Regions from separate parts of the Streptomyces sp. NPDC048560 genome, predicted to be linked through region 2. Evidence: riboswitches for the same ligand, from Rfam matches in the RefSeq annotation. Region 2 holds a riboswitch; each other region holds the start of a gene.
The links. Region 2 has a riboswitch for cyclic di-AMP ahead of AB0C82_RS11165 (LysM peptidoglycan-binding domain-containing M23 family metallopeptidase). Riboswitches for the same ligand answer to the same signal wherever they lie in the genome.
Positions count from the first base shown of each region.

Region 1: linked by a shared signal. The riboswitch ahead of AB0C82_RS26570 (C40 family peptidase) and the one ahead of AB0C82_RS11165 (LysM peptidoglycan-binding domain-containing M23 family metallopeptidase) in region 2 are both predicted to bind cyclic di-AMP.
Region 3: linked by a shared signal. The riboswitch ahead of AB0C82_RS20780 (transglycosylase family protein) and the one ahead of AB0C82_RS11165 (LysM peptidoglycan-binding domain-containing M23 family metallopeptidase) in region 2 are both predicted to bind cyclic di-AMP.

Region 1 covers NZ_JBEZIJ010000010.1:283,171-286,433, reverse strand. Annotated here, with positions in the region: gene AB0C82_RS26580 (ATP-dependent Clp protease proteolytic subunit) at 1-541, shown strand, start outside; gene AB0C82_RS26575 (hypothetical protein) at 549-857, shown strand; cyclic di-AMP (ydaO/yuaA leader) riboswitch at 1,228-1,411, shown strand; gene AB0C82_RS26570 (C40 family peptidase) at 1,415-1,885, shown strand; gene AB0C82_RS26565 (LysE family translocator) at 1,903-2,544, opposite strand; gene AB0C82_RS26560 (LysR family transcriptional regulator) at 2,617-3,263, shown strand, end outside.
Region 2 covers NZ_JBEZIJ010000003.1:277,170-280,432, reverse strand. Annotated here, with positions in the region: gene AB0C82_RS11170 (SGNH/GDSL hydrolase family protein) at 1-500, opposite strand, end outside; gene AB0C82_RS11165 (LysM peptidoglycan-binding domain-containing M23 family metallopeptidase) at 732-1,712, opposite strand; cyclic di-AMP (ydaO/yuaA leader) riboswitch at 1,717-1,888, opposite strand; gene AB0C82_RS11160 (tyrosine-protein phosphatase) at 2,499-3,263, shown strand, end outside.
Region 3 covers NZ_JBEZIJ010000007.1:343,782-347,044, forward strand. Annotated here, with positions in the region: gene AB0C82_RS20770 (cytochrome P450) at 1-126, shown strand, start outside; gene AB0C82_RS20775 (transglycosylase family protein) at 234-1,211, shown strand; cyclic di-AMP (ydaO/yuaA leader) riboswitch at 1,502-1,673, shown strand; gene AB0C82_RS20780 (transglycosylase family protein) at 1,677-2,378, shown strand; gene eno (phosphopyruvate hydratase) at 2,724-3,263, shown strand, end outside.

The DNA of each region.
Region 1 (3,263 bases), on a different contig from region 2:
CGAGCGGATCGTCTTCCTGGGAACGGCCGTGGACGACACCGCGACGACCGACCTCATCGCCCAGTTCATGTACCTGGAGCATGCGGAGCCCGACCGGCCGATCTCGCTGTACATCAACTCGCCCGGCGGAGCGTTCACCGCCATGGCCGCGATCTACGACACGATGCAGTACCTCACCTGCGAGGTGGAGACCTTCTGCCTCGGCCAGGCCGGCTCCTCCGCGGCCGTCCTGCTCGCGGCCGGCGCCCCGGGCCGGCGACATGCCCTGCCCGGCGCCCGGGTAGTCATCCAGCAGCCCTCCCTGCCCGAGCCGGTGCGGGGGCAGCCGTCCGATCTGGAGATCGAGGCACGGGAGTTGATGCGTGAGCGCGAGATGCTCACGCGGATGCTGGTCCGGCACACCGGCCGGTCCGTGGAGCAGGTCGGCGCCGACCTCGACCGGGACACCTTCCTCGACGCCGCGGCCGCCAAGGCGTACGGGGTGGTGGACCACGTCATGGAGAACCGCAGCCCGTCCCAGCCGCCGCACACCGCGAGGTGAACCGCCCATGCGCCCACCGGAGTTCCCGCCGCTCCCCGCACTGACCCGTGCCGAGGGGGAGTTCATCGACTGCTACCTGGAAGTGCTCGACCAGGTGGGCCGGATCAACCCGGCCCGCGGCAGTGACACCTACAGCGCCCTCCGGGCGGCGCAGGCACTGGCGTCCCGGGCGGCAGCGCTGCGGGACGCCCTCGCCTCCATGCACGAACGGGGCGAGACGCAGATCCACGCGGGCACCCTGGCGCGGGCGCTGCGGGTGCTCGACGGGGAACGCCGCGCCGCGCGCGTCACCGTGCCCCCCGTCGGCACGAGTTGATCAATCGCTGAGCCACCCGCCTTCCGGCCTCCTCCAGGACTTCCCGAGCGCCCTGCGGCGACACCGTGCGACACGCCCGGTGCCCAGACCGAATTGCCTCGCTCGTTCGGCGTAGGCCGTCACTCTCACGAGGGACGGCTCAACTTGCGCAACCTGCCTGGACTGTGAGCGGAATTCAGCGCTCCGCCGCTGGTACGAGGCCGGTCGGGCACTCCGTCACCCGTCTCGAATCCACCCTGTCCACCCGAATGGATCAGTCGTGACGAGCCTCACATAACACCGTTTCAGCTCGGAAAACAGGCACCGGGTGAGTCAAGATCCCTGGGACGACAAGCCCCCGCCACCGCGGCGGGGCGGTCCGGGCGGACGCCGAGTCCTGCCGCTGTCCGGATGACTGGTCGACAGGAGTGGATCGGCAGGAGTGGAGGACCCGAGCACAACGGGCCGACCGGGAAACCGGCCGTCCCTCGGGGTGAAGCCGCCGCGTGCGGCCGGGCAACTTCGCCAGCCCGAACCCGACAGGTCATCCTTCACAGGCGGCTGACGAAGGGTTGCGCATGTCTGCGCAGGTTCATGTCCCGTCACTTCTCGCCCGGGCCGGTACGGCCTCGGTCCTCACTCTCGCGATCGGCACCACCATGCTGGCCCCGGGCGTCGTGAACGACGCCGAGGCCGCGACCCACTCGACGAAGGCGCTCAGCATCGCCGCCTCGAAGAAGGGCTCGCCCTACAAGTACGGCGCCGCCGGCCCCCGCCGTTTCGACTGTTCGGGGCTCACGCTGTACGCGTTCAAGAGGGTGGGCAAGAAGCTCCCCCGCACGGCTCAGCAGCAGTACAACAAGACCCGGCACATCGCCTCGTCGCAGCGACAGCGCGGCGATCTGGTCTTCTTCCATTTCGGCCGGAGCGTCTACCACGTGGGCATCTACGCCGGCCACGGCCGGATCTGGCACTCCCCGAAGTCCGGGTCCGTCGTGCGCCTGGAGCGGATCTGGTCCAAGAGCGTCTGGTACGGGCGGGTGCGATGACCGGCGCCCCCGCTGCCTCAGTGCAGCAGGGGGCCGCCCACCAGCACGAGCCCGAGCGCGGTGAGCGCCGCGCCGCTGCCGCCCTCGATCGCCCTGGCGGTACGCGGCCGGCGCAGCCACCGGCCGAGCCGGTCCACGAGCAGGGCCACGGCCGGGAACCAGATCAGCGCCAGCAGCACCACGACCGCGGCGAGCAGCAGCGTCCTCGGCAGCGGCGGCTGCCCGTCCGGCACGAACTGGGGCAGCAGGCTGAGGAAGAGCACCGGCGCCTTGGGATTCAGGGCGTTGGTCAGGAAACCCTGCCGCAACGAGGGCCCGAGTGCTTCGGCCGCCCTTCCAGGTGCCGCGTCCGCGTCCGCCCCGGCCCCCGCCGGGGGCCGCCGCAGCGCGTACAGCGCGCTGAGTCCGAGGTAGAGCACGTACGCGCCGCCGAGCAGCTGGACGGTGCGGAAGAGCACGGGCATCGTCACCAGCACGGCGGCGAGGCCCGCCACGGCGAGCGCGGTGTGGACGAGCAACCCTGCGGCGACGCCCACCGCTGCGGCCACCCCGGCCCGGCGCGAGTCCAGGGCATTGCGTACGACCACGGTGAAGTCGGCACCCGGCAGCGCCACCATCGCGGCGGCCACCCCGGTGAAGGCCAGCAGTTGTGCATCCATGGGTACACCATGGACCGGACGGGCCTTTAGCATGTACTTGCAATCTCCTGGGTCTGCCAAAAGGAACGCTTAATGTACGACCCGACGCGCCTGTCGGCGCTGGTGGCGGTCGCCGAGTCCGGGTCGATCACGCGCGCCGCGGCCCGCCTCGGATACACGGCCCCGGCGCTCTCCCAGCAGCTGGCGAAACTGGAGCGGGAAGCGGGCGCGGAGCTGTTGGTGCGCCACCACCGCGGAGCACGGCTCACGGCGGCCGGGGAACTGCTGGCCGGCCGGGCCAGGCGGGTGCTGGACGAGATGGACCAGGCCCGGCACGAGCTGGCGAGGCTCGCCGGGCTGTCGGGCGGCCGGCTGCGCGTCGCCACCTTCACCACGGCCGGGATCCATCTGCTGCCTCCGGTGCTGAGCGCGTTCCGGCGCGCCCATCCGGACGTCGAGCTGACCGTCACCGACCTGGAGCCGCCCGACGGGGTCGCCGCCGTCGCCGCGGGGGAGGTCGATCTGGCGCTGACCCACGCGTACGAACCGGCGGTCGCCGATCCGCCACCCGCGGGGGTGGTCGTCGAGCCGCTGCTGGTCGAAGAGCTCGTGCTGGTCACCGCCGTCGGGCAGGTCCTCTCGGAGGGCACGGGGCGGCTGCCGGTCACCGAGCTCGCCGGCCGTCCCCTGATCAGCAGTGCGCCGACGCATCCGCCCCGGCGCGGGGTGGAGAGCGCCCT
Region 2 (3,263 bases):
CAGTCGTAGCGGTCGGCGATGGAGCGCACATGGGCGGTGTAGGTGGCGATCTTGCCCCTGAGGTGCCGCAGCACCGGCATGTGGCGGGGGTCGAAGCCGGTGGTGATCATGACGGTGCCGACAGCTCCGGCGAGTTCGGCGACGGCGCGCTCCAGACGCTCGGCCACGTCGTCGGGGTCGCTGCCCGGCCGCAGGATGTCGTTGCCGCCCGCGCAGAAGCTCACGAGGTCGGGCGCCAGCTCCTTGGCCCGCGGGACCTGTTCCTCGACGATCTGGTCGAGGAGCCGGCCGCGTACCGCGAGATTCGCGTACCGGAAATCGCCGTGCCGGGAAGCGGTGAGCCCCGTGGCCGCGTGGGGGTCCGGGAGCTGATCCGCCAGCAGCACCGCGAAGCGGTCCGCCCAGCCGACGAAGGTCCCGTCGGGTCCGGGGTCGCCGACGCCCTCGGTGAAGCTGTCGCCGATCGCCGCGTACGACCCTATGACGCCCTTGACGCCGATGACGCCCTGAAGACCACGCTGACTGAGTTTCGAATCGTCTGCCACAAGCGCATATCCTGCACCCGCCAATGTGACCTACGCGACCGTAATAAGGGGTTGACGGGTGGTGAGATAAACCACCCGGTCAGTTTTTGGTAAAGCCGGAATAAGTGGCGGGAACCGATGCCCCGGCGGGAACACGAGGAAGGGCGGTGCGCCGCCGCGCACCGCCCTTCCTCACTGCCGCTCGTCTCAGATGGAGACGCCGTGCTGACGCAGGTACGAGACCGGGTCGACGTCCGAGCCGTAGCTCGGGCCGGTGCGGACCTCGAAGTGGAGGTGCGGGCCGCTGGAGTTGCCGGTGGAACCGGAGAGGCCGATCTGCTGGCCGCCCGTCACCGTGTCGCCGACCGAGACGTCGAGCGAGGTCTGGTGGGCGTACTGGGAGTACATGCCGTCCTCGTGCTTGATGACGACCTCGTTGCCGTACGCACCGCTCCAGCCGGCCGAAACGACGGTGCCGGGGCCGATGGCCCGGACGCTGGTGCCGGAGGCGGCCTGGAAGTCCGCACCGGTGTGGTAGCCACTGGACCACATGGAGCCGGAGGCCCGGTACGGCGTGGTGACGGTCGCGTCGGCCACGGGGGCCGCCCAGCCGGAGCTGCTGCTCTCCGAGGCACCGGCGGAGGCGCCGGTGTCCGTGGAGGTGGCCGAATCGGCGGCGGCGGGGGCCGGGTCGGAGGGCGTTTCCGCCTTCGGGGCGGCGGTCTCGGGGGCCGCGGACGCGGGGGCCGCGGCCTTCGGCTCGGCGGCCTCGGGGGCGGGAGCCTTCGAAGGAGCGGCCTTGGCCGGACCGGACGCCTTGGCACCCAGGGTGAGTTCGGTGCCCGGGAAGATCAGGCTCGGGTTCTTGCCGACGACCTCTCGGTTGTCCTCGTACAGCTTCTGCCAGCCGCCCTTGATCTTCTGCTCGGCGGCGATCTTCGACAGATAGTCGCCGGCGACCACGGAGTAGGTCTTCGGGGCTGCCTTGGACACGGCGACGGGCGCGGTGTGCGCGGCTGCGACCGAGGCGGCGGAGACCTTCTTGGCGGGGGCGGCCTGCTCCGCCGCGTTCGCTCCGGTGGCGCCGATCAGCGGAAGGGCGAGGACGGCGCCGCCGGCGCCTGCGGCGAGGATGCCACGGGCGATCGGGCTGGACTTGGTACGACGGTGCTTACCCTTTGCGGGCATGGGGCATTCCTCTCCGGCGCCTACGAGGTGAGCTGTCGGGTTCGGGCTGGAGATGCCCGGTCGCACTGTCGCGACTTCACCCCGAGCCGTTCCGGATTCCTCCGGGACGGCGGCTTACCTGGGTCCCCCGCTCCTGCCACACGTGAGTGGATGCGGATTCCGGGCGGCGGCAGGATTAGGCGGTCCGTCCGGATTGACGGTGACCGTAAGCGAGTAAGGACGGCCCTAACAAGCCATGTCCGACCTACCGGAATGCGCGATTCAATTCCGGCACGGATTTCCGGTCACACTCCGTGGATTACGGATCTTGGCATTCCATGCGGCGAAAGGAATAGCCGTCGGCCGGGCCGCCACACACCGTCACGGATATGATCCCGCTCACCAGTCGTCCGCCATCTCCCCCATAAGCAGGGCATGTTCTGCTAAATGCAGCAATACGGACATGACCGGATCCTGGAGGGCCACGGAGCCTCGGCACCTTGGCGCCCGGCTCACCCAGGAGCCCGGTGCGGACCCCCGGACGCGGCCGCGAGTCGGGGTTCGTGACGTACGACGGGTGGCTTTCGGCAACTCCGCCGAGCGGCGAGCTCCGCCTCTCGCGTCCACCCCGATCACCCTGGCCCTCAAATTCGGGCAAATCACTACATTGCCACTTCTCGGGGCGCGCGAGCCGGACGGAACGGAGAGCTCCGGGGCAAGATGATTGCCTGAGGAATCAATGTCGTATCGTCACATCCGTGCCCTCGTCGGCGAGCAGCGCCGACGCCAGACACTCCAGGAGTCAGCGTGACGCAGCAGCTGCCGCAGGTCCCCCCGTCGCACACCGAGCTGACCGGTGTCCGCAACTTCCGTGACGTCGGGGGCCTGCCGACCACGGACGGCCGGCGGGTGCGGTTCGGGCGGCTCTACCGCAGTGGTCACCTGGCGCAGGCCACCGAGCAGGACACGGTGTTCCTCGACAAGCTCGGGCTGCACACGATCTTCGACTTCCGCAACGCCGCCGACCACAGGCTCGACGGCCACGACGTGGAGCTGGCAGGCGTACGCAACGTCAACATCCCGCTCTCGGACCCGGCCGACGGCGCCGAGTTCTGGCGGCTCGTCCGCGACGGCAACATCCAGCAGCTGCGCTCGATCCTCGCGGACGGCAAGGGGGCGGACCGGATGATCGCCTCGTACCGCTCGATCATCAAGGACCGCACCGCTGAGCACAGCCGGGTGCTGCACGCCCTGGCCGAGGACAGCGTCCCGGCCCTGATGCACTGCGCCGCGGGCAAGGACCGGGCCGGGCTCTCGATAGCGGTGTCGCTGCTCGCCGTCGGTGTGGAGCGCGAGGCCATCGAGGCGGACTACCTGATGTCGAACGACGCCCACCGCCGGTACAAGGTGAAGCGCAGCGACACCTCGGCGGTCGGTATGTCCGACGAGGTCATGGAGCTCCTGAACCCGCTCTTCGGCGCGCGCGCCGAATATCTGGCCGCCGCCTTCAGCACCATCGAGGAGGTCTGGGGCGGTACCGAGCGCTACCTCGGCGAAGGGCTGAAGCTCTCC
Region 3 (3,263 bases), on a different contig from region 2:
CTCGCTGCGGATCCTGCCGATTTGCGGTGGCGCGGCGGGCTCATCATGCGCGGACTGCGCACCCTTCCGGTGGAGTTCGCCCCGGGATCGCCGGCCGCGCAAGGTGACGCTCTGTCAACTCTGTGACTTTTACGTGATCTCCGCTGCATCGACTTGTGACACACGTTCGAGTCCCGCTAAGTTCACCGTTCACCACAGCAGTCACATGTTTCAGTCACACGGAAGGCATTCCCATGGGCTCCGCGAACGGCAGACACCGCCGCCCTCGCCAGGCACCCGCCATCGTCGTCGCCGCAGGCGTGACGGGATCGGCCATCGCCATTCCGCTGCTCGGCGCGACCGGTGCGCACGCCGCTGACGCCTCGACCTGGGACCGGGTCGCCGAGTGCGAGAGCGGCGGCATGTGGAGCGCGGACCTGGGCAACGGCTTCTACGGTGGCCTCCAGTTCTCCCAGGACACCTGGTCGGCGTACGGCGGCCCGGCGTACGCGCCCCGCGCCGACCTCGCCAGCCGCTCGCAGCAGATCTCCGTGGCGGAGAAGGTCCTGGCGGACCAGGGTCCGCAGGCCTGGCCGAGCTGCGCGGTGATCTCAGGGCTCGCGCCTGACGGGTCGCTGCCGGGTGTCGACCCGGGCGACAGCCCCTCCGCCGGCCTGACGGACGGGCTCTTCCCGTCCGACGACGCGGCCGGCACCTCGTCGGACAGTGCGACGAAGAAGGCGAACAAGAAGGGCGATTCGGCCAAGTCCGGCGAGTCGGGCGCGGCGAGCGAGTCCGACAAGAACGGCGAGACCGGCGATTCGCCCGGCTCCGAGGACTCCGGCACGACGGCCCCGCCCACCACCACACCGGCCCCCGAGGCGTCCGAGGCTCCGGCCGACGCGGACCAGGGCGGCGGCAAGCACCGCGGCGCACCGGCGCCCGAGGCGAGCCAGGAGACGGGCCGGGACGGGCGCGACTCCGGACGTCACGCCTCGCGTGGGGACGGCCAGGCCCGCGACGCGGGTGCGCCGAGCGCCGACGGCGAGTACACCGTCCGGCCCGGCGACAACCTCTGGGCGATTGCTGACGCACAGAAGGTTCCCGGCGGCTGGACCGAGCTGTACGAGACCAACAAGAGCGAGCTGGGCTCCGACCCGGACCTGATCCTCCCCGGCCAGAGCCTCGATCTGGGGCCGCTGGACGCCGCGGAGGGCTCCGAGAGCAACTGATCCAATTCGGGAAAACGCCCCAAATTCAGGGGTAGTTCAGAGGCCTATGTCCACTTATGCGTAAGTGAGACATGGGTCTCTTTGCTTCAACTGGCCTGGTGTGCCCGGGTGATGCGTCCGGGGCCGCTCCGACCTGCGGAAACGTTCTTTCCTCCAGGACGAGAAAAACCCGTATGGCCGGTATGTCCCTCTTTGAATGTCGGGGTTGCCTATGTTTACGGTCGGAACCGCTCGCACCGCGGGCCCCGTCGACCGTCACGCCGAATCCTGCCGTCGGTCGAAGGGAACAGACGCGTAAAGCGCCGTAGGCAGGAGCGGGGGACCCAGGTAAGCGCCGGGCCCGATCGTCGGGAGACGACTCAGGACCGGCTTGGGGTTAAGTCGCGTGCTAGGACATGCGACCGGGCAACTCACTTGGCCCGAACCCGACAGCTCACCTCGTAGGCGTCGGTGAGGAGAAGCTCCATGCTGTTTTCCAGCAAGGCCAAGCACCGCCGCCCGTCCAAGGCCGCCCGTGTCGCCACGCTCGCCGGTGTGGCCGGTGCCGCGATCGCCGTCCCGCTGATGGGCGCGACCAACGCCTCCGCCGCCTCCGTCGCCACGTGGGACGCCGTCGCGCAGTGCGAGTCCGGCGGGAACTGGTCCATCAACACCGGCAACGGCTACTACGGCGGTCTGCAGTTCTCGCAGTCCAGCTGGGCCGCCGCCGGCGGCACGCAGTACGCCGCGCGCGCCGACCTCGCCAGCAAGTCGCAGCAGATCGCCGCCGCCGAGAAGCTTCTCGACCTGCAGGGCCCGGGTGCCTGGGCCTGCGCCGGCGCCGGCAACCTGACCAACGACGGCGTGGACCCGGGTGTCGACACCGGCTCCACGGAGAGCGGCGCCGAGCAGGAGCCGCAGCAGCAGGCCCAGCCGGAGCGCAAGGCCGAGCAGCCCACCACGCGCAGCGAGCAGCGCACCGCGCCGAAGACCGTCACCACCCCGACCGGCGAGAAGGTTGCGAAGGGTGACGGCGAGTACAAGGTGAAGGCCGGCGACACCCTCAGCAAGATCGCCGAGAAGCAGGACGTCAAGGGCGGCTGGGAGAAGCTGTTCGACCTGAACGACGACATCGTCAAGGACGCCGACCTGATCTTCCCGGGTCAGCAGCTCCACCTGACGAAGTAGTACCTGGGACTCTCCTCCCGACCGGAGGGGGTGTCCGGCGGCATCCCTCCCGCTCAGCTCCCGGCCCGGTGCGCTCTCCCCCGTGCGCGCCGGGCCGGGTCTTTTCACCCGGTGGCGCCGGCCCGGGCACCGGCCGCTGACGCCCGAGTGTTCAAGTGTTGTAGTTACTGGGCAGTAATTTTCTGGAGCTTTGCCCGCGAATGCATACCCTTGGGTCCTTTTTCGTCCCAGGGGACGGGCGCCCGGCTGGCCGATGGAGCCCGGCCGGATAGGCTCATGCCGCAAGGCCACAGTGACCACGGTGACCCTGCACAACCAGTGTCATATCCCAGAAGGAGATGCCTCGTGCCGTCCATCGACGTCGTCGTAGCCAGGGAAATCCTCGACTCCCGGGGCAACCCCACGGTCGAGGTCGAGGTTGGCCTCGACGACGGCAGCACGGGACGTGCTGCTGTTCCGTCCGGCGCCTCCACCGGTGCGTTCGAGGCCATTGAGCTTCGCGACGGAGACCCCAACCGTTACATGGGCAAGGGCGTGGAGAAGGCCGTCCTCGCCGTCATCGAGCAGATCGGCCCGGAGCTCGTCGGGTACGACGCCACCGAGCAGCGCCTCATCGACCAGGCCATGTTCGACCTGGACGCCACCGAGAACAAGGGCTCGCTCGGCGCCAACGCCATCCTCGGCGTCTCGCTGGCCGTCGCGCACGCCGCCTCCGAGGCGTCCGACCTGCCGCTCTTCCGCTACCTCGGCGGCCCGAACGCGCACCTGCTGCCCGTTCCGATGATGAACATCCTGAACGGCGGCTCGCACGCCGACTCCAACGTGGACATCCAGGAGTTCATGATCGCGCCGATCGGCGCCGAGTCGTTCTCCGAGGCCCTGCGC